DNA from 3 places in the Megasphaera sp. ASD88 genome. Region 2 is predicted to be linked to each of the others. Evidence: riboswitches for the same ligand, from Rfam matches in the RefSeq annotation. Region 2 holds a riboswitch; each other region holds the start of a gene.
The links. A riboswitch is a leader RNA that binds a small molecule or an ion and turns the genes downstream of it on or off. The one in region 2 is predicted to bind S-adenosylmethionine.
Positions count from the first base shown of each region.

Region 1: linked by a shared signal. The riboswitch ahead of CJ260_RS04215 (MetQ/NlpA family ABC transporter substrate-binding protein) and the one ahead of CJ260_RS07495 (MetQ/NlpA family ABC transporter substrate-binding protein) in region 2 are both predicted to bind S-adenosylmethionine.
Region 3: linked by a shared signal. The riboswitch ahead of CJ260_RS10615 (methionine ABC transporter ATP-binding protein) and the one ahead of CJ260_RS07495 (MetQ/NlpA family ABC transporter substrate-binding protein) in region 2 are both predicted to bind S-adenosylmethionine.

Region 1 is NZ_NQXW01000004.1:64,432-75,157, forward strand. Features, by position in the region: gene CJ260_RS04175 (PhzF family phenazine biosynthesis protein) at 1-522, shown strand, start outside; gene CJ260_RS04180 (lactate utilization protein) at 723-1,367, shown strand; gene CJ260_RS04185 (cupin domain-containing protein) at 1,389-1,724, shown strand; gene CJ260_RS04190 (TIGR03905 family TSCPD domain-containing protein) at 1,793-2,047, opposite strand; gene trxA (thioredoxin) at 2,061-2,372, opposite strand; gene CJ260_RS04200 (SoxR reducing system RseC family protein) at 2,519-2,986, shown strand; gene CJ260_RS04205 (GNAT family N-acetyltransferase) at 3,074-3,550, opposite strand; gene CJ260_RS04210 (flavodoxin family protein) at 3,566-4,099, opposite strand; gene CJ260_RS04215 (MetQ/NlpA family ABC transporter substrate-binding protein) at 4,237-5,055, opposite strand; SAM riboswitch class I at 5,186-5,284, opposite strand; gene rbr (rubrerythrin) at 5,433-5,969, opposite strand; gene CJ260_RS04225 (hypothetical protein) at 6,115-6,627, opposite strand; gene CJ260_RS04230 (HAAS domain-containing protein) at 6,627-7,400, opposite strand; gene CJ260_RS04235 (hypothetical protein) at 7,407-7,691, opposite strand; gene CJ260_RS04240 (DUF951 domain-containing protein) at 7,879-8,085, shown strand; gene CJ260_RS04245 (ATP phosphoribosyltransferase regulatory subunit) at 8,221-9,438, shown strand; gene hisG (ATP phosphoribosyltransferase) at 9,440-10,075, shown strand; gene hisD (histidinol dehydrogenase) at 10,093-10,726, shown strand, end outside.
Region 2 is NZ_NQXW01000012.1:15,676-26,401, reverse strand. Features, by position in the region: gene CJ260_RS07515 (FAD-binding oxidoreductase) at 1-956, opposite strand, end outside; gene CJ260_RS07510 (ABC-F family ATP-binding cassette domain-containing protein) at 1,237-3,156, opposite strand; gene CJ260_RS07505 (hypothetical protein) at 3,312-4,850, shown strand; gene CJ260_RS07500 (C-GCAxxG-C-C family protein) at 4,902-5,324, opposite strand; SAM riboswitch class I at 5,491-5,586, shown strand; gene CJ260_RS07495 (MetQ/NlpA family ABC transporter substrate-binding protein) at 5,690-6,523, shown strand; gene metF (methylenetetrahydrofolate reductase [NAD(P)H]) at 6,673-7,536, shown strand; gene speC (ornithine decarboxylase) at 7,597-9,756, opposite strand; gene CJ260_RS07480 (acetylornithine transaminase) at 9,920-10,726, opposite strand, start outside.
Region 3 is NZ_NQXW01000025.1:447-8,187, reverse strand. Features, by position in the region: gene CJ260_RS10645 (undecaprenyl-diphosphate phosphatase) at 1-329, opposite strand, end outside; gene CJ260_RS13230 (hypothetical protein) at 356-502, opposite strand; gene CJ260_RS10640 (glycosyltransferase family 39 protein) at 569-1,912, opposite strand; gene CJ260_RS10635 (NAD-dependent epimerase/dehydratase family protein) at 1,914-2,846, opposite strand; gene CJ260_RS10630 (EamA family transporter) at 3,032-3,448, opposite strand; gene CJ260_RS10625 (response regulator transcription factor) at 3,471-4,160, opposite strand; gene CJ260_RS10620 (cell wall metabolism sensor histidine kinase WalK) at 4,138-5,646, opposite strand; SAM riboswitch class I at 6,053-6,150, shown strand; gene CJ260_RS10615 (methionine ABC transporter ATP-binding protein) at 6,246-7,289, shown strand; gene CJ260_RS10610 (methionine ABC transporter permease) at 7,270-7,741, shown strand, end outside.

The DNA.
Region 1 (10,726 bases), on a different contig from region 2:
GCGCCGGAAGAACAGGTATTCCGCTTTCAGACGATGAGCGGCGAATTGGTCGTCTCGCGGGACGGCGAACGGCTGTCCATGGACTTTCCGGCCTACGAGATGAAGGAAATCCCCGTGACGGACGCTATGGCGGCGGTCATCGGCGCGCGGCCCACAGCGGCGTACATGGGGAGGGACTTGGTCTGCGTCTTGCCGGCGGAAGACGACGTGCGGCAGGCGAAGCCCGACATGGAAGGGATGAAATCCTTAGACGGCCTGCTGCTGCACATTACGGCCCAAGGGATGGACTACGACTGCGTGAGCCGCAGCTTCGCGCCGAAGCTCAACGTCGCCGAAGACCCGGTCTGCGGCTCCGGCCACTGCCACATCGTGCCTATCTGGGCAGAACGTTTGGGCAAGCAAGACATCAAGGCCTACCAGGCGTCGAAACGGGGCGGTGAGCTGTACTGCAAACTCGACGGCAGCCGCGTGACCTTGGCAGAATACGCCTGCCTGTATTCCATCGCGGAGCTGAATGTGTAACACTGTGATATATAGAAACACCGCTGCAATTGAAAACATATATGTTTTCAATTGCAGCGGCGTTTTTTTACAGCATATTCCATATTTTAAGATTTTTACTGTATGTAAGAAAACTGTATATTGTATATGATTTTTTTATATGCTATGATGAAAGCAGTGCATAAGATGGAGCGAAATAGGAAATGTCAGGAGGGATAGACATGGACAGAACGGATATGATGCACGTCATGTATGACAAGAAAGGGCCGGCCGTAGCTAAGCGCTTTGCCGCCCGGGGCTTCGAGGCCGTGTATTGCCCGACGAAGGAAGCGGCCCTGCAGACGGCCTTGTCCTATATTCCGGCGGACCACGTCGTGTCGTGGGGCGGCTCGGCGTCCATCGACGATATTGGACTGCGGCCCTACGTGCTGGAGCATTACGCCGTCATCGACAGGGATAGGGCCAAGACGCCGGAAGAACGGGTGGAACTCATGCGCCGGGCCTTGCTGTGCGACACCTTTCTCATGGGGACGAATGCCGCCGTAGAGGACGGCCAGCTCATCAACATCGACGGCAACGGCAACCGCGTCGCCGCCTTATCCTACGGGCCGAAGCAGGTCCTTGTCATCGTCGGCATGAACAAGGTCTGTCCGACTGTCGAGTCGGCTATGGCCAGAGCCCGCTCGACGGCGGCGCCTATTAACATCAACCGCTTTGCCGGCTCGGACACACCGTGCTATAAGACGGGTATGTGCGCCCACTGCGCGACGACGAACAGCGTCTGCGCCCAGCTGCTGCGCACGCGCGTCTGCCGCCCTGCCGGCCGCATCAAGGTTATCCTGGTCGGCGAAAATTTAGGATATTAATCGTATAGGGGGAATTGCACTATGGAAATGAAATTATTTGACAACTGGAAGGATATGCCGACGATTCATCTGGACCTCATGGACCGCAAGATTTTTACAGGCAAGAACGTCATGCTCGTGCGCAACGAAGTACATCCGAAGACGACGATGCCGGCCCACAGCCATCGGCACGAACAGCTGCTGTACGTAGAGTCGGGAGCCTGCGACGTCATTACAGACGGCCAGGTGCAGCACTTGGAAGCCGGCGGCGTAGCCTGGTTTCCGTCAAATGCAGAACACAGCGTCGTCAATACGGAAGACGTGCCTCTCGTCGTCTTCGATATTTTCACGCCGATCCGTGAAGATTTCCTGAAATAAGAACACCATATAAAAAGACGGTACTGCTGGAACTTGCGGTACCGTCTTTGCGTTTGTTATAAGAGGAATCAGTTTTGTTCCGTCTCCAGAGCCTGCTTCAGGGCTTTGGCGAATTGGTCGGGACAGGACGTGGGCTTGCCGCCGCACTGAATGCCTTCGAGGCGCTGGATTACCTCGGCTGCATCCATGCCTTCGACGAGTCGGCTGATGCCCTGCAAATTGCCGGGACAGCCGCCGATAAAGCGGACGTTTTTGACGACGCCGCCGTCCAGATCAAAAAAGATTTGCTGGGAGCATACTCCCGCAGGGGTATAGCTGTACATGACCGGGGCCTCCTTATTTCTTCACTAATGCCAGGATGCTTTCCTTGGGATGGACGCCGACGAGGCGGCCTATTTCTGCGCCGTCCTTAAAGGCGACGAGGGTCGGGATGAGCTCGATTTGAAACTGCGACGCCAGCTCCCGCTGTTCGTCTACGTTTACCTTGCCGACTTTAATCTGGGGCTGTTCTTCGGCGATTTCATCGACGACGGGCGAAAGCATTTGGCACGGCCCGCACCAGGCGGCCCAGAAATCGACGAGGACGACGCCCTGGGCTGCGAGGATTTCCTGCTGAAAATTCGCTGCTGTAATCGTAGTAACTGCCATATATATCACTCCTTGGGATAGATTTTTCAAAGACATCTATAGTATACCAAAAAAGGATGGATTTGACAAATATATATCTGTTCAGGCCGGTAAAAGTAAGATATAATAAGGGCAGTTACACTTGATATTCAGATAAGGAGATACGTATGAGAACTGGAACGGGAGTTGTCGATACCGTATTTGACAACGGCATGGTCAAGCTGCGGACGAACCGCAACAATTTGTATACGCCGTGCAGCGGCATGATTTGCAAAAACAACGCCCTGATCGACGCGAAGAACCCTGTTGGAGCGATCAAAGGGCAGTATGTACGATTTAATATTCCCGACGGGAAGATGGGCGTCGGCGGAGCGATGTGCTTCGGCATGCCCCTCCTGATGGTCCTCATCTGGGGCGCTTTCGGCTACGTAAACGGCGAAACCCTCGGCTGGGCCAAGGAACTGTCGGCCTTCGCCGGCATGATTTTCGGCGGCATCGTCGGCGCCGTGCTGCTCAAGCGCTACGAGAAAAAGGTCCGCGAAGCCAACACGATGGCGGAAATTACGGAAATCATCGTAGAACAGACCATTGAAATGGACGATTGGCCGGGAAAATCACAGCAAAATAATTCATAATAGGACTGCCAGGCGTGGGACCGGCATTCGGAGGGCCGGTTCATGGCTTGTGGCTGAAACCGCAGCTTGTGGATGCTTTCTTGTATATTACGAGGAGCATCCATTTTGCATTTCCTGGCTGCATCGGGCAAAGGCTGCTCTCGTGATCCATACGGGCGTGACCGTGCCTTTGTAGAAGGGGACGGGCTCTCCTGCGACGGTTCCGCCCATTTTGCCGACGATGGCGACGGTCGTGTCGCGGGCTTCCATAAAAATGGAATCGATTCCTTGGGCGAAGAGTTCTGCAAAGGTAAAGGCTGCCAGCTTCGTGCCGATGTGCCGGCCCCGCAGGGCCTTCGTCACGATGAACCGGCCCCAATGGAGCTGACCGCCTTCATGCCAGGCGGCAGCCGTGCCGACGATGACGCCGTCCAGCTCGGCGACCCAGCACTGGGGCTCCATGGCTAGAAAGGCTTCAACGGCGTCCCGGGGGATAAGCTGCTCGCCGTGAAAGACGGCGGTCTGCAGGGCCATGACGGCTTCCATATCCTCGGTCCGGGCTTTTCTGTATCGTAATGATTCCATCAGTATCCTCCTGCTCTATACGTGAAGGCCGGCCTGGTAGGCTGCTTCCATGACCGGCAGGGTGCGGACGGCTCCGGCTTCCATGACGTTGGACGCGTACAGGCGGCCTTTGATTTCATACTGCTCGAAGTGCTCGACAAATCCGTCCAGGTCGCCGAGGGAGCGGGCGATGATGTCTTCGCCTAAGCCGGCGGAGACGATGTAGTATACTTCCTTGCGGCCGAGGTGCTGCCAAATGGGATAGGTACGGTCGATACAGGCCTTCATCTGGGCGCTGACGCCGTAAAAATAGACGGGTGTCGCCAGTACGACGACGTCAGCCTGCTGGAAGGCGCAGAGGATATTTTCCATGTCGTCCTTCTGGATGCAGGCTCCGCCGCTGCGCATGCAGGCGTCACAGGCCCGGCAGAAGCCGATGCGTTTTTCCGCCAGGGGGATAAAGCGTACGCTGTGGCCCGCCTCTTCGGCTCCTTGCTGAAATTGGCGGCACAAGAGGTTCGTGTTTCCGTTTTTTCTGGGGCTGCCCGATAGGATTACGATGTGTTTCATCAGCTGTCATCTCCTTAACGCGTAGTTTCCTTTTACTATTTCATTATACTATATTATTTCCTGCAGCGTATAAGCGTATAACTAAAAACGGCATAGCCGCGAGGGGCCATGCCGTGGTGGCTCGATGTCCGTTTCTCTTAGAATGCCGGGAGAATCGTGCCTTGGAAGTGTTCGTTGATGAATTTTTTAATCGGTTCAGACTGGTAGATAGCCAGGACTTTTTTATACGTTTCGTTATTGGCTTCATCTTCGCGGACGACCATGACGTTAGCGTACGGCGAATCCTTGTCTTCTACGAGGAGGGAATCCTTCTGCGGGTTTAAGCCGGCCGGGATGGCGTAGTTCGTGTTGACGCAGGCCAAGTCCGTATCGTCGAGGGAACGGGGAATCTGGGCGGCGTCGAGCTCGATGAATTCGAGGTGCTTCGGATTGTTTACGACATCCGGTACGGAGGCGTCGACGGAGGTGCCGTTTTTAAGGGTGATGAGGCCGACTTGCTGCAGGAGCAGGAGGGCGCGGCCGCCGTTGGTCGGGTCGTTCGGAATGGTAACCTTAGCGCCGTCGGCGACTTCGCTGATGTTTTTATATTTGTGGGAATATACGGCCATGGGCAGGATAATGGTCTTGCCGATAGAGGTCAGCTTCATGCCCTGGTTTTTGACGACGTTGTCGAGGTAGGGCTGATGCTGCATGGAGTTCATATCCAAATCGCCTTCGGCCAAGGCTTTGTTGGGCTGTACAAAATCGTTGAATTCGACGACCTTGATGGTCAGGCCTTGTTTTTCTGCTTCTTTAGCTACTTGTTCCATGACTTCCGCATGGGGGCCGGCCGTTACGCCGATGGCGATTTCCTTTTTGTCGGCCGAGCCGCTGTCGGAGCTGCCGCAGCCGGCGGCAAATACGCAGGTCGCGGCGATGAGGGCCGCAGCAAGGAGTTTTTTGATAGAAGAGTTCATGGGTTGTTCATCCTTTCTGATACTGAATCAATCACATGGCAAGAGGCAGGACGGCCTGCCATAGGATGGGCCGGCGACGATACGGGTAAAAAGAAAAGCCGTCGACAGATGACGGCTTTGGTTACGTATGTGTTCATCTGTCGGATGTATCCGCTGGACTTGGCACCTATCCCATTTGGGGGTTGCCGCAGCGTCATAGGGCCATTCCCTCGGCTGCTCTTGATGAAATCAATATATGATTGTTGATAAGAATCATACCATCTCTTGTGCCGAATGTCAATATTTTGGCGGCAAAAATTTTCCGACGACAAAAGACGGAGGCAGGATTCCTGCCTCCGCTTTCGGATGTGTGATGGTGTCTCGTTATATATGGTGGTTTAGTAGTTATCGTTTTTCAATTCAAAGAAAGCTTGCGGATGAGCGCAGACCGGGCATACTTCCGGAGCTTCTTCGCCTTCGACGATGAATCCGCAGTTGCGGCATACCCATGTTTTCGTCGCCGGTTTCTTGAAGACCGTGCCGTTTTCGATGTTGGCCAGGAGGGCCAGGTAGCGTTCTTCATGGTGTTTTTCGATTTCCGCTACTTTTTCAAACAGGTAGGCGATGTGTTCGAAGCCTTCTTCTCTGGCTTCTTTGGCGAAGGTCGGGTACATTTCCGTCCATTCGTAATGTTCGCCGGCGGCTGCGTCTTTCAGCGCGTCGATGTCGTTCGGCATGCCGTCGTTGAGCAGTTTGAACCAGATTTTAGCGTGTTCTTTTTCGTTGTTGGCTGTTTCTTCAAAGAAGGCTTTGATCTGTTCGTAGCCGGCTTTTTTCGCTACGCTTGCATAATAGGTGTATTTATTTCTTGCTTGGGATTCGCCGGCAAATGCTGCCATTAAGTTTTTTTCAGTTTTGCTTCCTTTTAATTCCATATCGATACCTCCATAATTTCATACGTAAACTCGCAGCCTGTGCTGCCTCTTGTCAGGTCTCTTTCCTGACCTCTGAGTACATTATACTCTATTTGCAAAATAAAATCAATGGATAATAATTATTTTTTAATAAAATATGAAAAAATTATTCTTTCACTGTGTCCGACTCAGAGCGCCGCGGCTCTTTGGCATCGTCAGTGTGTTTCGATTCCGTGTCTTTACTACTGTCACGGGAAGCAGAACGCTTCGGCTCTGAAATGGCCTGTTCGGCGTCTTCGGCCTTAGAGGAAAGCCTGCTTTCGGCTTCCTTTTTTAGGGCGTCGATGTCGGCGTGGGATGAGGAGAACGTTTCGAGCGTGTCGTTCAGCGTGTCGGACAAGGTGCTATGCGTATCCTTTGCCGTGTCGGTCAGGTCGCCGTACTTTTCCTTGAGATGGGTTTCCAGCTCGCTGACTTGGCCGGGATACATCGTTTTCAGCCGTTCGAAGAGCTCGGCCTTCGAGGCGTTTCCCCGCTTGACCGCTTCTTCGAAGGCCTTGTATTCCTGATAATAGGCAAGCCAACGCTGGAGGCGGGCGTAGTCGTTGCTCAGAAACGACTGAACGCTGAGAAAGGAAAAGACCAGCGTCAGGACGAGGCATATGACGACTTTTCCCATTATCCGTCCCTCCTTTGGGGGTTTCTGGCATTGCGGGCCGTGCGGTGGCAGGCCTGGCTGGCGTACGACGCAGTCAGGGCCGCGAACAGCAAGGCCAGGACGGCGAAGGCCATCGTCGAGACGGACAGCGTCGGCAGGGGCAGCAAATCCGAGAAGATATACGGCGGCAGGCTGTATACGGCGATGGAGGCGAGGAGCGCCAAGGCGAAAGCGAAGAATAGTATGGTGCTGACGATATTGAACAAGGCCCCGAATATGTCTAAAAAGGGGCTGGCAATGGCCTTTGCCGCCTGGGGGATGGCCGCCTTGTCATTCCACTGCAGCTCGTCTTCATCGGCTGTCCGTTTTGTAGGCCCTTTCGCCTTAGGACGCTGGGGCCCTTCGGCGTAGGCATCGTAGTTTCGGGGCGGCTCAGGCTGCGGCATGGGGTAGTAGGCTTTCCGGATTTTGGGGCGGCGGCGATGGGCCGGGTCTTTTTCCCAATCGTAGAATTGGGAAGGCTTGGCAGGAGCAGCCTCGGGCGCCTCCTGCGCCGGCGCGTCGGCGGAGCCGGTCATGCTGAGATTGTCTTCCGGCACGATGGGCTTGCCGATATAGTAGCGGTATATGTTTTTAGGATGGCCCAGTTTGGCGCATACTTCTTCTTCCGTCAGGCCCTTTTTCGCGCCCAGGCGGAACTGTTCTTCGCAGTCTTCCAAGATCCCTTTCAAATCGGTCTTGTCGCTGCGGCGGAAGTAATACTTCAAGAGGTCCATGAATTCCGTCTTTCTCATGGTTTTTTACCTTTCCGTGCGGCGCTGCTTCAGGGCCGCTTCGTACTGCTGGTGGTATTTGGCGCCGTACTGCCAGGCGGCGATGGAAATGGCCATGACGGCGATGATGATAACGAAGCGCAGGGGCGTCGGTAAGTGGGATAAGAAGGAAATAGCCGCCAACGGTTCGGCTTCCAGGGCGATACAAACGGCGACCCAGATCAACAGGGCCAGGGTCATGAGCGTGCAGACGCCGCCGAGAGTATAGAGAAGCAAATACGTATAGCGCAGTTTTTGTAAGTTCGGTGTCAAGTCGGTGCCTCCTTGCAGAAAATAAAAAAGATAGGGGCTCGATAGGCCGGCTATTATCCAATATACTACCACAGGGAGGGAGAAAAGGGAATAGAAGGGCTGCCGGGCCTCTTTTTCTCTATCCTTTTCGGGCGTTACCCTATATACTATATATACTATCGTTTTTTATCAGAAAAGGAGAATGTATATGGCAAATTTTATTCGGTATCATATCGGCGACGTCGTGCAGATGAAAAAGCCCCATCCCTGCGGCTCAAACGAATGGGAGGTCATGCGTATCGGCGTCGATTTCGTCATCCGCTGCTGCGGCTGCGGCCATCGGGTCATGATTCCCCGGCCGAAGTTTGAAAAGGCCGTGAAGAAAATTTTAAAACAAGCCGAAGAAGACGTGTAAAAAAAGTAAAATTTTTAAGAAAAGGTATTTTTATTTCGCCTCCAGTGTGTTACAATTTATGTCAGCCATTACTTTATCGATTTACCTTGATAAAGTAATAAAGCAAAATAGACAGACGTAAAAGGAGGTCATGCGATGAAACCGAATACGCTTGATGGGGTGAAAATGCTTCATCATGACGAAATGCGCAATTATGACCGAATTCAGGGAAAGATTATTTCCGTAATCATGAACCACGGCTGCAAGATCGTCGAGACGCCGAGCTTTGAAGATTACGACGTATATCAGCATTTTTTTCCGCACCTGCGCCGGCAGATGGTAAAGACCGTCGATACGGACGGACGGGTCCTCGTCCTGCGTCCCGACGTGACGCTGCCCCTCGTAGAGTCGGCGGCCCGGGAGTTTCCCCGGCCGAACCAGCTGCTGAAGTTCGGTTACGTGAGCACCGTCTTTCGGGAATATTTCGGCCGCAGCACCTACGGCAAGGATTTCCTGCAGGGCGGCATTGAAATCCTCGGCGATCCGAGCCCCGAGTGCGACGGCGAGGTCATCGTCATGGCTGCGGAAATCCTAAAGGCCGTCGGCGTCGAAAACATCCGCATTGACATCGGCACCGCAGCGTATACGCAGGCCTTGTTCGACGCCCTGCCCTTGCAGGAAGCGGAGAAGGACCGGCTGCGGGCTTATCTGGCCGACCGCAATCTCGTCGCCCTGCGCCGCTATCTGAGCGGTTTGTCCCTGCCGGGAAATGCCCGCTGCGCCCTGGAAGCGCTGCCGGTCCTGTTCGGACCGTACGCCCAGACCCTGGGCAAGGCGAAGGACTATTGCCTGAACAGCGGCATGCTCAACGCCCTGGCGCGGCTGGAAAAAATCTACGATTATATTTTATACGCCGGCTTTGCCGACAAGGTGCAGCTCGACTTCGGCTTTGCCAGCCGGCTGGGCTATTATACGGACATGGTGTTCAAGGTATACGTCGACGGCGCGCTGTACGACGTCATCGACGGCGGCCGCTACGATACGCTGTCGGCCCAGTTCGGCATCGACCGGCCGGCCTGCGGCTTCGGCATGAACATCAACTTATTGTACGAATTCATGAACGACGCCGGCCTGCTGGCGCAAACAGAGCCGTCGTTCCAGCTGGCCGTTTCCTACGCGGCGTCGGATCAGGTCATGGTCCGCGATTTGATGCGCTGGCGCAGCCAGGGGTTCCGCGTGGCGGCCTATCCCGAGTCATCCTTTATCGACAGCCGCGATTACAGCATTCACGCCGTATACCGCGGCGGCTCGTATTACAAGGACGGCCGGGCCGTGACGGCGGCAGACCTGGAAGACGCGATGAGGGGGCTTTAAGATGGCAATTCACATTGCCCTGGCTAAGGGGCGCATACACAAGGCGGTCATGGCCTATTTGCAGGAAAGCGGCTATGCCTTTCCGACCTATACCGCCGACAGCCGCAAGCTGATTTTTGAAGACAGTACGGGAACGCTCAAGGTGACCCTCGTCAAATCGCCGGACGTAGCCGTCTACGTCGAACGGGGAGCGGCTGACGTGGGCATCGTCGGCGAAGACGTCCTGCTGGAAGAAGCGCCGGGAGCCGGCGTGTACGAAATTTTCGATTTGGGCATCGGCCGCTGCCGCATGGCCGTCGCGGCCATTGCCGGCAAGCCCGTGGATATGACGAAGCGCATTACCGTCGGCACGAAGTATCCCCGCATCGCCCGCCGCCATTTCGAGCAGAATCACCGCAGCGTCGATATTATCAAGCTGAACGGGTCCGTCGAGCTGGCGCCTATCGTGGGGCTGGCCGACGTCATCGTCGATATCGTCGAGACGGGAAATACGCTGAAAGCCAACGGCCTGGAGGTCGTCGAGTATTTCATGGATTTCAGCGCCCGCATGATCTGCAATCCCGTGTCGTTTAAGATGAAATATGAAGACATACGGCGTCTCGTCGACGTCGTCAAAGAGAAGAATTTGGAAGCATAAGCGAGGGGGCATGGACAGTGGAATGGATAGAAGTTCCTGAAGAAGGGCTGACGCTGCGGCAGGTTCGGGCGATTACGGCGCGGAACCAGTCGGAAAGCGAGGCCATTCGCCAGAGAGTAGAACATATTTTGCAGGCTGTGCAGGAACGGGGCGACGAAGCCCTGAAGGAATTTACGGCCATATTTGACGGGCCCTTTCTCGATTCGTTTCTCGTAACGGAAGAAGAAATCGACGAGGCCGTCGCGGCTGTCGGATCCGACTTCATGGCTGTGTTGGAAGAGGCGGCGGCCAATATCCGGACGTATCACGAACGGCAGGTCGAGACGACGTGGATGGATACGTTCCGCCCCGGCGTGCGTTTAGGGGCGAAGTTTACGCCGATACAGCGCGTCGGCGTGTATGTCCCCGGCGGCACGGCGGCCTATCCGTCGACGGTGCTCATGGATATCATCCCGGCTCACGTGGCCGGCGTGCCGTCTATTGCCGTCTTTACGCCGCCCAAGAAGGACGGCTCCGTCAATCCCTATATTTTGGCGGCGGCCCGCGTCGCCGGCGCGACGGAAATCTACAAGGCCGGCGGAGCCCAAGGCGTCGCCGCGGCGGCCTTCGGTACCGAGTCCATCCCGCCGGTCTTTAAAATCGTCGGGCCGG
Region 2 (10,726 bases):
AATTCATCGATAGAGCCGTTAGCTTCCGCCAAGTCACAGAGCTGTTCCATCTTGCGGTCCGAATCATCTTCGTTAAACGATTCGACCGTAACGATGACGTAGTCGCAGCCGTCGTCGACGTGGGGCATCTTCATGTCCAGGAATTTGCAGGTCAGCTGCAATGCTTCGTTATCCATAAATTCGATGCTCGTCGGGTCGATGCCGGCTTTTAAAATCTTATTCGGCAGGGCAAAGGCTTCTTCATCGGATTTAAACACGCAGACCATGTTGAAGCTATACGGCGGCAGCGGGCGAAGTTTGACCGTAACCTCTGTGATGATGCCTAAAATACCTTCCGAGCCTGCCAGCAGCTGTTCCAGACATAAGCCGGTAGAGCACTTTTGCAACCGCGCGCCGAGCGTGACGATATCGCCGGTCGGCGTAACGACTTTCAAGCTGTAAATCTGGTGGCGCGTCGTGCCGTATTTGACGGCTTTATTGCCACCGGCGTTGTTGGCGACGTTGCCGCCGATCTGGCAGCTTTCGGCGCTGGACGGATCGCCTGCGTACAACAAATTATGTTTCCGCGCTTCAGCCTGCAAATCGCCGGTCAATACGCCGGTCTGGCAGGTAGCGTACATATTGTCGGCGTCAAATTTCAAAATCTTGTTCATGCGTTCCAATTCGACGACGATGCCGTGATAGATGGGAATAGCGCCGCAGGCGACGCCGGAGCCGGCCGAACGGGGCGTCAATGGAACCAAATACTCGTTCGCCAGCTTGACGATCGCCGCTACTTCTTCCGTACTGCCGGGAAATACGACGACTTCGGGCTTGCGGAAGTAAATCGAATTTCCTTCTTCATCAGTCTGATAGGCCGTCAAATAATCTTCATCGGTCTTGACATACTTATCCCCTACGACGTTTCGTAATTTTTCCAGTAATTCCGGCGTAACCGGATTAAACGTTGCCATCATTCAATCGCTTCTTTCTGTATCTAAAATTTAGCTCATACCCCTCACTTTGAGCCGCTCGCGAGTGTAGGAAATCCTACCGGCTAAAAAGCGATTGAAGATAGTATAGCACGTTAAAATATATTGTAAAGGCTGCTGTTTTCAATATATTTATCATTTACAAGGCAAGACGTCATTATAAAGATAGGCTTTCTTCCGATAATTACTTATGGTTCTACGTTTTACCAAAATTCATTCTCTTCGGTTATATATTATTTTATCATACAATTCATGATTAGAATATCTACTCAGAAAGCTGCTCCCACGTCTCGTACGCAGCGTCCAGCTGTGCCTGCGTTTCGTCGTAAAGGCGGGTCAGCTCCATCATCTTGTCGGCGTCGGTCTGCACGTCAGGCAGGTTCATCTGCACTTCGTACATCTTGAGCGTCGCTTCCAACTCGGCGATTTTCATTTCTATTTTTTCCAGCTTCAAGGCCGTTCCGTACGACGGTTCCTTGCGCGCAGGCCCTTTCTTGGCAGGCGGTTCCGCCTTAGCCGCTGCAGCGGCCGGCTTAGGCTTTGCCGCAGCCGTTTCCGCTTCCCGTTCGGCTAATTCCTGAGCCGCCCGTTCTTCCGCTTCCCGCACCTTTTCCCGGTAATAGGTATAGTTTCCTAAAAATTCCTTGATCTTCTTATCTTCCAGCACGAGGGTCCGCTGGGTAATCTTGTCTAGGAAATAGCGGTCGTGGGATACGACGAGGTACGTGCCGCCGAATTCCTGCAGGGCCTGTTCCAGTACTTCCCTCGTCGGAATGTCGAGATGGTTCGTCGGTTCGTCGAGGATGAGGAAGTTGGCGCCCTGCAAAAACAGCTTCAATAAGGCCAGCCGCGCCTGTTCGCCGCCGCTCAGGCTGTCGACGACCTTAAATACGTCGTCGCCTTGAAAGAGGAAGCGGCCCAGCACGGAACGGGCTTCGTCTTCGCCGTAGCTGAAATCGTTCATGATTTCTTCCAGCACCGTCCAGGCGCCGTGCAAATCCGTATGCTCCTGGGCGAAGTAGCCGATATGCACGCGGCTGCCCAGGGTGATGTGGCCCTTGTCCGCTTCGATTTCGCCCATAATCATGCGCAGGAGCGTCGTCTTGCCCGTGCCGTTCGGCCCGATGAGGGACGCCGACTCGCCGCGGCGCAGCAGCAGGGACAAGTGGTCAAATAACTGCCGGTCGCCGAAGCCGCCGCAGATATCGTCGAGGACGAGGACCTTTTGGCCGCATTCTTCTGCCGGCGCAAAATGGAAATGCAGCGTTTCCGCTTCAGGAGCCAGTTCGATGCGCTCCAGCCGGTTGAGCTGGGACTGACGGCCCCGGGCCTGCTTGGCCTTGATGCCGGCCTTATACTTGCGGATATATTCTTCGGTCTGGCGGATATGGTCCTGCTGCTTTTGGTAGGCCCTTTCCAGAGCCTTGCGCTGCTCCGTCCGCTGGACGATATACCGGGAATAATTGCCCTTGTATTTGGTCACCTTGCCGTGTTCCAGCTCCAGTATGCCCGTCGCCACCTTGTCCAGGAAATAGCGGTCGTGGGACACGATGAGGATGCCGCCGCCATAGGACAGCAAGTAGCCTTCCAGCCATTCCAGCATGTCCATGTCCAGATGGTTCGTCGGTTCGTCGAGGAATAAGTAATCGGGACGGCGTACTAAGGCCTTGGCCAGGTTGATGCGCGTCTTCTGGCCGCCGGAAAACTGCTGCACCGGCCGGTCCAAATCGGCTTCGCCGAAGCCCAGGCCGTGGACGATCTTCCGGGACATGGATTCGTATTCATAGCCGCCGAGCCATTCAAACCGTTCCTGCAGGCGGGCGTATTTGTTCATGACGCTTTCATCGTCGGGATGGGCCTGCATGTCCTTCTCCGCATCCTTGAGCTGTTCTTCCAGGCGCAGCACATCCTGCCAGGCCTCGGTGATGGTCTGCCGCAGCGTCACGTCGTCTTCAAAGGCAATATCCTGCTGCAGGTAGCCGACCGATTCGCCTTCGGACACGACGAAGACGCCGCTGTCATATTCTTCCTGACCCATAAGGCATTTCAGGAGCGTCGATTTGCCTGCGCCGTTGGCTCCGATGAGGCCGATGCGTTCGCCGCGGCGGATTTCAAAGGATACGTCCTGAAACACCGTATGGACGCCGAATGATTTCGATAATTTCTGTACTTTTATACTTCCCATGGTTATCCTCTCATCTATGCTGCATCATGATATAATTTGCTAAGTATACATTATAGCATATCTGCTGCCGCCGCGACAGCTTCCGGCCGTTGTCATATCCCGGCGAATATGCTACAGTAAAGGCAAAGACACCTTTTGAAAGCGGGGGATAGATTATGATGTACAAACACGTTATGCGCCGCGCTGCGGCGGCCTGCCTGTTCGTAGTGAGCGGGCTGTTTCTGAGCGGCTGCGCCGACCTGCACGCCGACATGACCTTTAAGGACGACGGCTCCATCGTCCTGCGCAAGGACTTATCCTTTCAGATTCCCATGCAGGCCGACATGGCCGCTTCCCTGAATCAATGGAAGCAGGAAGACCGGCAGAACGGCTTCACCGTCGAAGATACGGCAAACGGCTACCGGTCCAGCAAAACCTACGCCGGCATACAGGATATTGCCGATACAGGCGGCGAATTCTGGACGCCCGACCCGGAATACGGTGAAATCCGGCTGCACAAGGGCCTCTTGTATGACTATTATTCCATCCATACGCGGATCAAGGGACAGGAAAACGCCGCCCTGCCACAGGCCCATTACGAAGACAATATTCCCAATTTCTTCCAGGTACCATCCAGCGTCGACGTCTGGAGTTATTTGGAATACCGCAAGCAGGCTGAACGGGAAGCGGCCCAGCTCAACGAAATCCATAACCAGGCCGTCGCCGCCGCCGTCAACTCGGCGTCTCTCGACTTTACGATGCACCTGCCCATGGCCGTCGACGCCACAAACGCCGACCAGGTCCTCGACGACGGCAAGACCCTCGTCTGGGATTTGAAGCCGGCCTTTATCAACACCCAGGGCGCCTCGGCAGGCCAGGATATTCACATGCAGGCCCAGTTCCGCATTTTCCATCAGACGACGGCCATCCTGCTAGGCGTCGTCTGCGCGGCCCTCGTCATCGCGGCGATTGTCTGCGCCGTCCTCGTCAAGCGCAAGCAGCCGACGGGACAATCCAAGCCCTATCTCATCGGCCTGGCCGTCTCCATCGTCTGCCTCGTCGGCTTAGGCGGCCTCGTCCAATCGGCTACGGCAACGCAGGTCACCTTCTCCGACAGCGACCGCATCATCAGCAAAGCGTTGCCAGAAGGCTCAGCCTATCAAACGCTTCCGTCCCCCAACAGCCTAGACACCGCCAAGGCAATGGCAAAAGACCATACTCTCCATGGTGAAGTCGTGGCTGTTTCCGAAGAAGATGACGACGGCTACCTAGCATTGTTCCAGACGACAGCCGGCCCTTGTTTCGTCATTGCCGACAAAGCCAGTGATTCCATTGCCGTTGTGCCATTCAAACAGTCGCTCATCTATTTCCGCACACAGTACACCCAGTTCTCGAACGGTAAAAAGAGCTATTACCCCCTTACCTTTATCATGGCCCGGCAGAATGACACGAAAGATAGCCCTGACGTAAAACTAGGCATCTGGCAAAACGACATGCATCAAATTCCCACATACGTTCTCATTGAACCCGATGAAAACGATGTCATCCACGTTGACGGCAATCCGTCTTCAGCCTGGAACACCCTTACGCCATCGCATTATCAAGTGCCAATGAAAGATGAAATAAATATCCGCATGGCCAAGATTTTTGCCAACCACATCGACAGCCTGAGCAAGGACGTCCGGGCCCGCGACGTCATCCTGCCGAATAAATAAACCCGCAAAAAAAGACCTCGTACGACGCCGTACGAGGTCTTTTCCATGTCTTTATTTTTTAAGCAATCCCTTTTCTTCTATAAAGGCCGCCAGGAGCTCCGCCGTACCGACCATGAGTTCCGGACAGGATACGGGGCCGCCGTTGGCCGGGCTCTTGAGGACGCGGCAGCACGACGCGTGGAACTTACCCATCCACAGCTGATAAAATTCCTTTACGGGAGCGTAGATTTCCGCCTTGGTCTTTTCTTCCGGCGTATTGCGGCCTACGAGAAGGCCCAGGATATGGCAGGCGCCGTTCAGGGCGCCGCAGAGACAGCCCGAGCCGCCGACGCCGCCGCCCATGACCGATACCATGCGGAACACGTCGTCCGACAGGTTGAGGCCGTAATATTCATTGCAGGCCTTTAATACCGTTTCGGAACAGTTATTACCGCCTTGCTGGTATTTTTTTACTACGTCTTGAATCGATTCCATTTCGTATTACCTCCTAATGCAATATCTCGTCCTTTGATTATATCACATTTTTGCCGTTCTGCCCGTTACTTTCGTTCTCGTCATATCAGGCCGGCAGGCTATGCAAATATAGCAATTTGACAAATCTGAGATTCATGATACACTATGTTCAAGACAATTTTACATCCTTTTATCCAGAGCGGCGGAGGGACTGGCCCAATGAAGCCCGGCAACCGATAACGACGGTGCTAATTCCTGCGGATTGATTTCCGAGAGATAAAGACCCTGCGACGCTACCTCTTTCTCTTGGGAAAGGGGCTTTTTTCATGGGATAAAAGGCTAAACGGTCTTACGCCATATCATTTTATATTTAGGAGGAATCATTTATGAAGCATTTCAAAAAACTTACCGTCCTGGCCGCTGCGGCTCTCTGCGCGCTGGCCGTATTGGCCGCCGGCTGCGGCAGCGACGCCCCGGCAGGCGGCAAAGAGTCGACGCAGAATAAGGTCCTGACCGTCGGCGCGACGCCCGTTCCCCACGCGGAAATCTTAAACGAAATCAAGCCCCTCTTAGCCAAGGACGGCATCGATTTGAAGATCATCGAATTTACAGATTACGTCAAGCCGAATCTGGCCCTGAACGACAAGGAGCTGGACGCCAACTTCTTCCAGCACGGCCCCTACATGGAAACGTTCAATAAAGAACACGGCACGCAGCTCAAGGCCATCTGCAAGGTCCACATCGAACCGATGGGCATTTACTCCCATAAAGTCGCCAAACTGGACGAATTGGCAAACGGCGCGAAGGTCGCCATCCCCAACGACCCGACCAACGGCGGCCGGGCCTTGCTCATCCTGCAGAAGGCCGGCCTGATTTCCCTGAAGGATAACGGCAGCATCACCTCTACGGTACAGGACATCGTGAAAAACGACAAAAACCTCCAGTTCGTCGAATTGGAAGCCGCCCAGATTCCCCGCTCCATTGACGACGTAGACATCGCCGTCATCAACACGAACTTCGCCATGGAAGCCGGCCTCAATCCGCTGAAGGACGCGATTTTCCTCGAAGATAAAGACTCGCCGTACGCTAACATCTTAGCCATCCACGAAGGCGACGAAAACCGCCCGGAAATCCAGGCTCTCGTCAAAGCCCTCCAGTCTCCGGAAGTGAAGAAATTCATCGAAGACAAATACCAGGGAGCCATTCTGCCCAGCTTCTAATACAACACACATATATATTCATGCAAAAGGGCCTCGTTCCAGGCCCTTTTGTTATACATACGGCCATACTTCATGATATAATATAAACAAAAACACGCGGCTGTACTCGTGCTTACCCCCTGTCAGCTATGCAGCAAGGAGCAATATATATGCGCACAAATGAATTATTTGCCAAAAAAACAGTCTTTTCCTTTGAAGTCTTCCCGCCCAAGCCGGATACGCCCATCGAGACGATTTACGCCGCTTTAGACGAGCTGAGCCAGCTTTATCCCGATTTCATCAGTGTCACCTGCGGCGCCAGCGGAAGCGGCAGCGGCGGCAACCGCACCGTCGAAGTGGCCTCGGCTATCAAGCACACCTACGGCTGCGAAACGGCGGCTCATATGCCCTGTATCTACCTGACCGAAGATGACGCCCTGCGCACGTTGGACGAGCTGAAAAAGGCGGGCATCGAAAATATCCTGGCCCTGCGGGGCGACGAAACGCCGGGCCGCGAACGAGCCCATGTCTTCGAACATGCCAGCGATCTCGTAGCCTTCATCAAGCGGAACGCCCCGGAATTCAACGTCATCGGCGCCTGCTATCCTGAAGGCCATACGGAAGCCCAGACGATGGCCGCCGACATCCGCAACTTGAAGACGAAGGTCGACGCCGGCGCCAGCGAGCTCATTTCCCAGCTCTTCTTTGACAACGCCACCTTCTACCGCTTCCTCGAACGGTGCGAAATCGCCGGCATCAGCGTCCCTATCGAAGCGGGCATCATGCCTGTCACCAATAAGAAGCAAATCGAACGGATGGTGTCCCTGTGCGGCGCGACCTTGCCGGTCAAGTTCCAGCGGGCCATCGCCAAATACGGCGACAATGCCGAAGCCATGCGGGATATCGGCATCGCCTACGCCATCGACCAGATCGCCGACCTTTTGGCTAACGGTGTCGACGGCATCCACGTCTACACGATGAACAACCCCTATATCGCCAAGAAGATTACAGAAGCCGTAAAAAATCTATTATAAGAAATCCAAAAAAGCCCTGTACAGCATCGCTGCACAGGGCTTTTAGTTTACCATGTCGTTTTATTCTTTCAGCACATAGCCGTAGGCGTGGACGCGGCCGTCGTCTTCGTGTTCCAGGTACACGCCCTGGATTTCCGAGGCAAAGCCGGGAAGCTCGTTGAGCCCTTCTTCGAGGGCCTTGAAATACTGGACGGCCGTCGGCGACCACCGTTCGCCCGGCACGACGCAGAGGACGCCCGGCGGATAGGGCAGGGCCCCTTCAAGGGCGATCCGGCCTTCCAGCTCGTCGAGAGGCACGAGCTCGCCTTGTCCGCGAATAAAGGCGTGCTGCGCTTCCTGCGGCGTCATGACGTATTCGGGGAAATAGTCGCGGCGGAACAGCTTCTTCTGCAAATCCTTTACATTTCTCGCCTTGTAGAAATCGTGCATTTCCTGGCAGAGCTGCTGGATCGTGTAGCCGGCGTAGCGTGCCGGATGGGAGTTGTACACGCCCAGGAGGACTTCCTGCATGGGCACGTTGTTGTCGACAAACCGTTCGAATCGGACGAGCTGCGACGTCAGGAAGCGGAGCTTATTCCAGTTTTCCGCCGGCGTCAGCAGGAACAGGATGGAATTCAGGTCGCACTTTTCCGGAATGACGCCGTTGCCCCGCAGGTACGTCGCCAGGATATTAGCGTGGATGCCGAAGTCTTCGTACTCGCCCGTCTCGGCGTCGATGCCCGGCGTCGTGAGCAGGAGCTTGCACGGGTCGACGCGGTACTGATCCGGGCCGTAGCCTTCAAAGGCATGCCATTTCGCGCCTGGCTCAAAGGTGAAGTAAGCGATGTCATCGGCCATCTGCTCCGTGTCGCCGTCCTGCCAGGGCTTTCCGTGTACCGTCGGCGCGATGAACGGCTTGATGTAGTGGCAGCGCTGGAGGATGCTCTTGCGGGCGTCGATGCCCAGCTTCACGCAATCGCGCCACATCTTCCGGCCGGCGTCGCCCGAATGGATCTTGGCGTTGACGGCGATAGTGGCGAACATGGGATAAAAGGGGCTCGTCGAGGCGTTGGCCATAAAGGCATTGTTAAAGGTCTTATGGTTGCAGTAGCGCTTCTGGTCGTGAATGTGATTGTCCTTTTTATGAATCTGCGAGGCCTGGGAAAAGCCGGCTTGCTGCTTGTGAACCGACTGGGTCACCATGATGCCCGGGTCGTCGCCGTGCAGGTCCAGGAGCAACGGCGAGCTGTCCCGCAGCATGGGGATAAACTGCTCGTAGCCGACCCAGGCCGAATCGAACAGGATATAGTCGCAGAGATGGCCTATCTTGTCGACGACGTAGCGGGCGTTGTACAGCGTGCCGTCGTAGGTGCCGAGCTGAATGACAGCCAGGCGGAAGGGCCGGGGCTGCTTCGCCTTTTCCGGGTCCCGCTCGGCAGCCAGCTCGCGCAGGTAAGCTTCGTCGAAGCAATGGGCGTCGATGCCGCCGATGAAGCCGTAGGGATTGCGGGCCGTTTCCAAATATACCGGCGTCGCCCCGGCCTGGATGAGGGCGCCGATGGCTACGGATTTATGGTTGTTCCGGTCGTACAGCACCAGGTCGCCCGGCGTCAGCAAGGCGTTCGTCACGACCTTATTGGACGACGACGAGCCGTTGAGGACGAAATAGGTCTTATCGGCGTGGAACACTTCGGCGGCAAAATCCTGGGCTTCCAGAGCCGGCCCTTCGTGAATCAGCAAATCGCCCAGCGTAACGTCGGCGTTGCATATATCGGATTGGAAAATATGGGGACCGTAGAAATCATAGAGATAGCGTCCCGCCGGATGCTTCTTGAAAAATTCGCCGTCCTGATGGCCAGGGCAGTCGAAGGGATTGTTTTTTTCGCTCACGTACTCTACGAGGTCGGCGAAAAAGGGCGGCAGGACAAACTGCTCGTAGTTACTGGCCAGCCGCTCTGCCGTAGAAATGCAGCGGCTCTTGTTGACCATTTCCTCCGTAATGACGGCGTCGACCTTGCCGATATATTTTTCCGGAAGCCGTTCGCCGCCAGGCATGATAATCATGATGGGAATGCCGAAGCCCGTCGCATCGATCTTGTCGATGTAGGCGAAGTCCTGGTCGGACAACACGGCGACGGCTACGTCGGTAAAGTCCGTCTGTTCGACAGGCACGATTTCCCTGTCGCTGTCTACGAAGTAGTATTGTACGTCAAAGCTGTACGCTATCTTTAAATGTTTCATATCTAGTCTCCTTATCCTCTTCCTTTACTTTTTATAGTTTTTATGGGGCATACTTCATTTTAAAACAATAGGGCCGTCCCTGACAAGACTTGCCGGAAAATTAACCGCTTACAGGTAATACAAAAAGCGAGCCCTGCAGGACTCGCCTTTTTCAGCATAGGTATTATTCTGCGTCAATGACGTCTTTCACGATGGCAACGGCTTTTTTCAAGACATCCCAGGGAATGTTGAGGGGCGGCAGGAGGCGCAGCAGGCCGTTGGCCGTCAGGACCAGGACGCCCTTGTCCACGCATTCCTTTACGACGGTTCCCAAGTCCTTCTTGAGCTTCACGCCGATCATCAGGCCCATGCCCGACACGAATTCGACGTTTTGGCAGCCTTCCAGCTCAGCCTTGATATACGCGCCCTTTTCCCGTACTTCGGCCATCAATGCGTCGTCCAGCCGTTCGATGATGGAGATAGCCCCGGCGGCGCAGATCGGGTTGCCGCCGAAGGTCGAGCCGTGGGTGTGATCCGTCAGCGTATATTGGCAGGAATCGGCAAACATCGTCGCCGCAAAGGGCAATCCGCCGCCGATAGCCTTGGCCGTCGTGACGATATCGGGATGAATGCCGTAATTCATGTAGGCGTACAGCGCGCCTGTACGGCCGTTGCCGGTCTGTACTTCGTCGATAATGACCAAGATATCCTTTTCATGGGCATAGTCGATGACGGCACGGACAAAGGCCGGGTCAAGAGGATGGACGCCGCCTTCGCCCTGTACCAGTTCCATCATGACGGCGCAGACGTTATTTTCTTCAGCCAGAGCCTTGACCGATTCGAAGTTATCCGCTTCGGCGTAGACGAAGCCGTCCAGGAAGGGGCCGAAATCCTGATGGAGCTCATCTTGGCCGCAGGCTGTCAGCGTGGCCATCGTCCGGCCGTGGAAGCTGTTTTTCAGCGTGATGATCGTATAGCGTCCGTCGCCGTA
Region 3 (7,741 bases), on a different contig from region 2:
TGAAGCAAATACCCGACGGGCAGGACGGGGACTGCACCGGCGGCGATGTGAACCAGCGTCAGACCCGTATCGGAGCGCCGCCAGTTTTCCCGCCGCAGCAAGGGCCGCCAGCCATTAAAATGCAGCATGGTCAGGATTTTTTCCTTATATATGACCGCCACGGCCATGATGGCTCCCAGCTGGATAAAGACTTCGAACACACCGGCCCGCAGGCCGTCGTAGCCCAGCAGATGGCCGACGAGGACCATGTGGCCCGTCGACGACACGGGCAGGAATTCCGTCGCCCCTTCGACGATGCCCAGGATGACGGCGATGAGATAATCATACATAACAGCAGCCTCTTTTCTCTCGGATATTATTGGTTTTCATAGATGAGCCAGCGGCCGGCCTTTTTCACGCCGACCCAGGTTCCGGGAATGCCGGCTTTGTGGAAGTTGGCGTCTTCGTTTTCATGGACCAGAAGCACTACGTGGTCGTGCTGCGCCAAGTCTTCGATTGCCATGAAGGGCATGATGTTCTTGGCATTCCAGTTGATGCCGCCGGGAAGGGCGTCTTCTATTTCATCGGCTCATTTCAGCCGCTTGGCGTCATAGCCGGAGTAATAGGCCAGCGATACGGGATAGCGCCCGCCGTAGACGGCGACGCAGGTACGGCCGTCGGCTATGCGCTGTACGGCCTGAGCCGCGTCATAAGCCGACGCGTCGCGGCACAGGGGTACGGCGACGAAGAGGGTCACGATCAGATAGAAGGCGACACCAACCGTCGTCATGACGGCGACGAGGCACTCATGGTGGCGCAGGTACGCAGCAAAGGCGATGGGAATCATGTACGGGAACGTATAGGTCATGTATTTCGTAGCCATGCACTGGTAAAAGACGAAGACGACGACGGCCCAGGTCACGAGGAATTGTTCCTTCATGGACAGGGAATCTGCCATGCGGTGCAGGCCGGCAAAGCCTCCCGTTCTCAAACAAGCTCTCAGCTTATGAAATGGCTTATATTTCTTTACAGCCAGAGGCAGCGTGAATACCCAGGGAAAGAAGCCTAACAGGAATACAACTGTATAATAATACCACACGTTGTCCTTGGGATGCTCCGACACGGTAGCCCGCAGGGCGTTGTGGACGCCGATAAACTGGCTAATGAAATCGCCGCCGTGCATCATGTACATGGGTACGTACCACAAGCCGGCGATGACGAAGAACAGCAGCAGCCCCGATCCCAGCTTGATGTGCAGGAAAACAGATTTGAAATCTCTCCGCCATAGTAAAAACAGGACGATAATCAGCCCCGGCAGGACGAGGCCTACAGGCCCTTTCGTCAGGACGGCCAGGGCGGCGCAGGCATAGGCTCCATAATACAGGCGCGGCCGCCCTTCGCTGTAGGCGAGATAAAACAGCATGAGCGTCGCTGAAAAGAAGACGAACAGGGTCATGTCCGTAATGACGGCGTGGGAAAGGTAGAAGTATTCCAGCGACGTCACGAGAACCAGGGCCGCGACGAAGCCCGTCTTTTTGTCATACAGGCGCGACGCAAAGGCGTACGCCATGACGACGCCGACGAGGCCGAAGACGGACGGGAAAAAGCGGGCGGCGAATTCCGTCGTACCGAACAGGGAAAAGGCGGCCATGAGCTCCCAGTAAAACAAGACGGGTTTGTCGTACCAGTAATTGCCGAAAATGCGCGGTGAGACGTAGTCGCCTGACTGCAGCATTTCCATCGCCGTCAGGGCGTAGTTCGACTCGACGGGGTCGGTAACCTTGATCAGGGCGTTGCCCGTAAAGAAGACGAGGACGGCCGCAGCCAGCAAAACCGGAACGTAGCCTACGTCGGCCAGCAGCCGCTGAAGCAGGTTCTGCGCCGTCGGCGCGGAGGTCAGCATTTGTTTTTTACAGCGATTCAGGCATTCCATGTTATATTCCTCCCTGCTCCGCGGCGTACTGGTACATCATGGCGATGCCGTCTTCCAGTTTCATGTACGGCTCCCAGCCCAGAAGGCGGCGGGCTTTTTCATTGGATAATACGGAGCGGTAAATGTCGCCCTTTCGCGTCCTGGCAAAATTCGGCGTCAGCTCTTTTCCCGACGCCCGGCGCAGCTCAGCCAACACGTCCAGGAGCGACGCTTCCCGCCCCGTGCTCAGGTGATATACTTCGTCAGCATGCTCCGTCGTCAAGGCGCAGATGATGCCGTTGGCAATATCGCCGACGTAGATGTAATCCCGCGACTGGCTGCCGTCGCCGTAGACCGTAATGTCCAGGTCGCAGGCCGCCCGTTTGGCGAATACGTTGACGACGCCGCCTTCGCCGCTGACTTCGGCCCGTTCGCCGTAGACGTTGGCAAAGCGCAGGACAACGTATTCCAGTCCGTACCACTTATGATACAGGCGCAGGTACGACTCGATGGTCGCCTTGCTCAGGCCGTAAAAGGACAAGGGCGACAGCCGATAGTCTTCCGACAAGGGCAGGTCTGTTTCCGTCGGGTCGCCGTATACGGCTGCCGACGAAGCGAAGACGACGCGCTGCACGCCGGTCTTGCGGGCGCATTCCAATACGTTGACCGTGCCCATGATATTGTCCCTCGTGTCGCCATAGGGATCCTTGATGGACACGTCGACGCGGGTCTGGGCCGCCAGATGGACAACAGCTTGCAACCGCCCTCTGTCCATGACGTCCAGCAGCATCGGGCTGTTGATATCCAGGCAGACGAAGCCGGCTCCTTCGGGCACGTTCGTCCGCAGGCCGCCGCGCAGATCGTCGACGACGAGGACGTCGTGTCCCATAGACAGCAGCTTGCGTACGAGATGCGAACCAATAAATCCGGCGCCGCCGGTGACGAGTATGTTCATAATGCTCCCTCTTTCTCCTAATGTTTAAGTCTTTATCATTTGACCCAAGTATAGGGAGAAAAATTAAACAAAGTTTGAACGAACAGCTACGAAAGCATAAACAGAGGGTAAAGAAATTTTCCGGAACATAAACGCAAAAAACTGCCGCGCCGAAGCGCGACAGTTCTCACATACGCCATATACAGTTATAGTACCATGAGCAGCGTCCCTATGGTGATGAGGACTGCGCCGCCGACGACTTTTAACGTCGCCGTTTCGTGAAACAGGATGAAGGCCAGGAGCAGGGTAATGACGACGCTCAGCTTGTCGATGGGCACGACCTTGGACACGTCGCCCAGCTGCAACGCCTTGTAGTAGCAAAGCCACGACGCCCCCGTCGCCAGGCCCGACAGGATGAGAAAGAGCCAGCCCTTCCGGCTGATGCCGCCGAAACCGTCCCAGTTTCCCGTCAAGGAGACCATGCCGAAGGCCATGACTAAGGCCACAGCCGTCCGGATAGCCGTCGCCACATGGGAATTCACGCCTTCGACGCCGATTTTTGCCAAAATAGTCGTCAGCGCCGCAAATACAGCTGATCCCAGAGCTAACAGCGCCCACATCATTCTTCATCTCCCTTTCGGCCTATCATCGCGAGCGGAACCGATAGCCTGCGCCCCACACCGTTTCGATATACTGCGGCTTAGCCGAATCCGTTTCTATCTTGTCGCGGATGCGGTTCACGTGGACCGATACGGTCGCCGTCTCGCCCAGGGATTCTGCGCCCCAGACGCGGTCAAAGAGCGTCTCCTTGCTGAATACCATGTCGGGATTTTTCGCCAGGAACAAGAGGAGCTCAAACTCCTTATTGGCCAGCGCTACTTCCTTACCGGCTATGAAAACCCGCCGCGCCGACTCGTCGATTTCCAGGTCGCCGTACTGGAGGACGCTTTTCGACGTCTCCCGGGCCGTCAGCCTGTCGTAGCGGGCCAGGTGGGCTTTGACGCGGGCGACGAGTTCGTTGGGGCTGAAGGGCTTGACGATGTAGTCGTCCGCACCCAGCCCCAGGCCCCGTATCTTGTCGATGTCTTCCTGCTTGGCCGACACGAGGAGGACGGGGATATTTTTATGCTCCCGGATATGGCGGCAAATCTGAAAGCCGTCCTGGCCGGGCAGCATGATGTCCAGCAAAATCAAATCGAAGGGCTGCCGCAGGGCCTGCTCCTGCCCCTTGATGCCGTCGGTCTCGATGGACACGGCGAAGCCGTTGGCTTCCAGATAATCCTTTTCCAACTCGGCAATGCCTTTATCGTCTTCAATGATCAATATGTATTTCATCGTCAGTTCCTTCCTTCCGTATAGGCAATTCGATACAAATGGTCAGTCCCTTGGGCTGGGTCTGCTCGGCCCAGATCTTCCCTTTCATTTCATCGATGATCTGCTTGGCTACGGCCAGGCCCAGGCCGCTTCCCTTGGCCACGTTGCTGCGGGCCTTGTCGGTCCGGTAAAACGAATCAAACAGCTTGGGCAGGTCGTCTTCGCCTACGCCGCGGCCGTCGTCGGCAAAGGTCAGCCGCACGGCGTCGTCTCCGGCAGCATCCAGGGATATGGTCAAATGGCCTTCGTCGCCGTCTTTATATTTTACGCTGTTGCCGATGATATTTTCCACGACCCGCTGGAAATGGGTCCGGTCCATCGATACGACTGCCGTATCCACAGACGCCGTATAGGAAATATCCAGCCCTTGTCTGCGGAAATGTTCGGCCTGCTCGCTCGTATAATCTTCCAAGTAGCCACAGAGATCTACGTTTTCCCAGCAGAATTCCACCTGTCCCAGGTCAAACTTGGAAAAGAGGAACAGCGTCCGCACCAGGCGGGTCATCATCTTCGACGTGTCGATTATCATGGCCAGGTAATGGCCGCGCTTTTCCGGCGTATTGGCAATGCCGTCGCGCAGGCCGCTGGCGTAGCCTTCGATGCGGGTCAGAGGCGTCGCCAGGTCGTGGGAAATGCCGGCGATGAGCTCCTTGCGGTTCTTGTCGTAGGCATCTCTCATTTCCCGCGATGCCTTCAGTTCCCGGCGCATCGTCTCAAAGGCCCGGCAGGTCTGGCTGATTTCGTCGTTTCCGTCGGCGACGACGGGGTGGTCCAGATTGCCTCGGCTGATGTCTTCGGCGATGTTCCGCATCTCCTCTACGGGCCGGACGATTTGCCGGGCCAGCAGGCGCGCTAAGAAAAGCCCTACGGCAATCGTCACGAGGACCGCTAATACGGCTAAGACGACAAAGGCGACCTTCACGATATTCTTCGAGCTGAGGTCCCAAATGCCGCCGTGCTTGCGCAGTTGTACCGGCCCGATGACGGCTACGGCTACGCCCGTCTCAGGCGACGTATAATGGAAGGCGATGCCTTCGTCCGACCAGTTGAGGGCCGCGCCGCTGCCCGGGCTGCGCCGGTACGCCTCGCCGATCGTCGCCCAGGGATCAGTATACTCCGTCGCATACAGGATTCGTCCTTGCTGGGAAATCGCTACGGTAAGGCCCTGATCCTCCAAGTGGTCGCTCGTCTGCATGAGCCGGCCCATGCCTCCGGTATACCAGTCGGCGCGGACACAGAGGCGGCTCAGCTCAAACTGCACCGATAAGGTCGGGCCATTGCTCTCCGGCCAGAGAAAGGAAATGGCCGCCGCCCTGTTGATGTTGCCGAAGTGGAGGCCTAAAAAAATAGCGATGCTGACGACGAGAGTAAAGGCCACGGGAATGGCTATCATGACAAAGTTAGACAACAGCAATCGTTTTCCAATAGGTATATCTCTCAGGTTCATCTGTCCTTCTCCCCGCTTTCCTGCCGCATGACGCGCCTTGTCTTTTATTATACCACGCCGCCGCAGATATCTTGATGCGTTCGCAAATATATTCATTACTATGCAGTGTATGCGGAAAAGATAAACAAAAATTAAACGAAGGAAAAATTCTTCATAAAACCTCCGTGCCCTTGTCTTTTCTGCAGCAGGCATCCGATTGATGGGCTTAATACATTTAAAATGCAACTATATTTTTAGAAAAATATTCCGATTTTCCTGTGTATATTCTGCAATTTTACGAAAATCCCAGGCCACAGGCCGCGCCTATTTCTTTTGTTTTCTTATTATTTTACACGGCGAGATACCTCTTGCATTTGACAACACCCGTTCCTTAGTGATAATATGTTAAGCAACAACCAAATATACAAGTTCATCCAGAGCAGCTGAGGGACTGGCCCCATGACGCTGCGGCAACCCCCGTCAGGGAAGGTGCCAATTCCAACGGAGTATTCCGGCAGATGAAGCAACATACACGAAGTACCGAGCCGTCATCTGTTGACGGCTTTTTTTAGTTGTACTGCCACCGGGTTGAACTCGTACTGAATCAAGGAGTTGATATTGTGATAAAACTGGAAAACATTACCAAAACCTACGACGGCAAGGCCCAGGTCCACGCCCTCAAAGGCGTCAACCTGACCATTGAAGACGGCGAAATCTTCGGCATTATCGGTAAGAGCGGCGCCGGCAAATCGACCCTCGTCCGCTGCATCAACATGCTCGAACGGCCGACGAGTGGCAACGTCATCATCGACGAAAAGAACCTGACCAACATGACCGACGCCCAGCTGCGGGCGGAACGCAAGCACATCGGCATGATATTCCAGCATTTCAACCTGCTTTCGTCGCGGACGGTCTTCGACAACATCGCCTTCCCGCTGGAGCTCATCGGCGCGTCGAAGGAAGCCATCCAGAAAAAAGTCGCCGACCTTTTGGAATTAGTCGGCCTGACGGACCGGCAGTTCAACTACCCGGCCCAGCTGTCGGGCGGCCAGAAGCAGCGCGTCGGCATCGCCCGGGCTCTGGCCAGCGACCCGAACATCCTCCTGTGCGACGAAGCCACGTCGGCCCTGGATCCGCAGACGACGAAATCCATCCTCGAGCTGCTCAAGGACATTAACCAGCGCCTGGGCATTACCATTGTCATCATCACCCACGAAATGGCAGTCATCAAGGAAATCTGCAACCGCGTTGCCGTCATTGAGGGCGGCGTCATCAAGGAAGCAGGCCGCGTCGTCGACGTCTTTACCAATCCCCAGTCCCAGACGATGAAGGACTTCGTCAAATCGGTCATCAACATGGAACTGCCCGCAGGCATCGCCAAGATGGGCATTACGGATCAGCCTGCGCCGGGCTACGATATGCTCGTCCGCCTGCGCTTCAAGGGAGCGGCTACGAACGAACCCGTCGTCGCATCGGTCGTACAACGCTTCCACACCTACGTCAGCGTGCTCTACGGCAATATCGACTACATTCAGGACGAACCTTTCGGCTATCTCATCGTCGTCATTATGGGTTCTATGGAACAACAGGCAAAAGCATTTGAATATATCAAAGAATTACCTATTGGAAGCGAGGTTTTAGGATATGTCCCAAGAAATCATTAATTTAATGCTCCAAGGCATTCAGGAAACTGTTTTCATGGTCGCCGTCGCGACGATCATCGCCGCCATCATCGGTATTCCCCTCGGCATTACGCTGGTCACGACCAGCCGGGGCCATATTTTGGAAAACCGCTTTATCAATCAGATACTGGGCACCATCGTCAACATCATCCGCTCGATTCCCTTTATCATCCTCATGGTCGCCATCATTCCTCTGACCCGCATCATCGCCGGCACGTCCATCGGCACGACGGCAGCCTGCGTGCCCCTGACCATCGTGGCCATTCCCTTTTTGAGCCGCCTCGTCGAAACGTCTATCCGCGACGTCGATTTCGGCCTCGTCGAAGCCGCTGAATCCATGGGAGCCACGCCCTTCCAGATCATCCGCAAGGTCCTCATTCCCGAAGCCCTGCCGACGATCATCAACAACATTACGGTCCTCATCGTCAACCTCA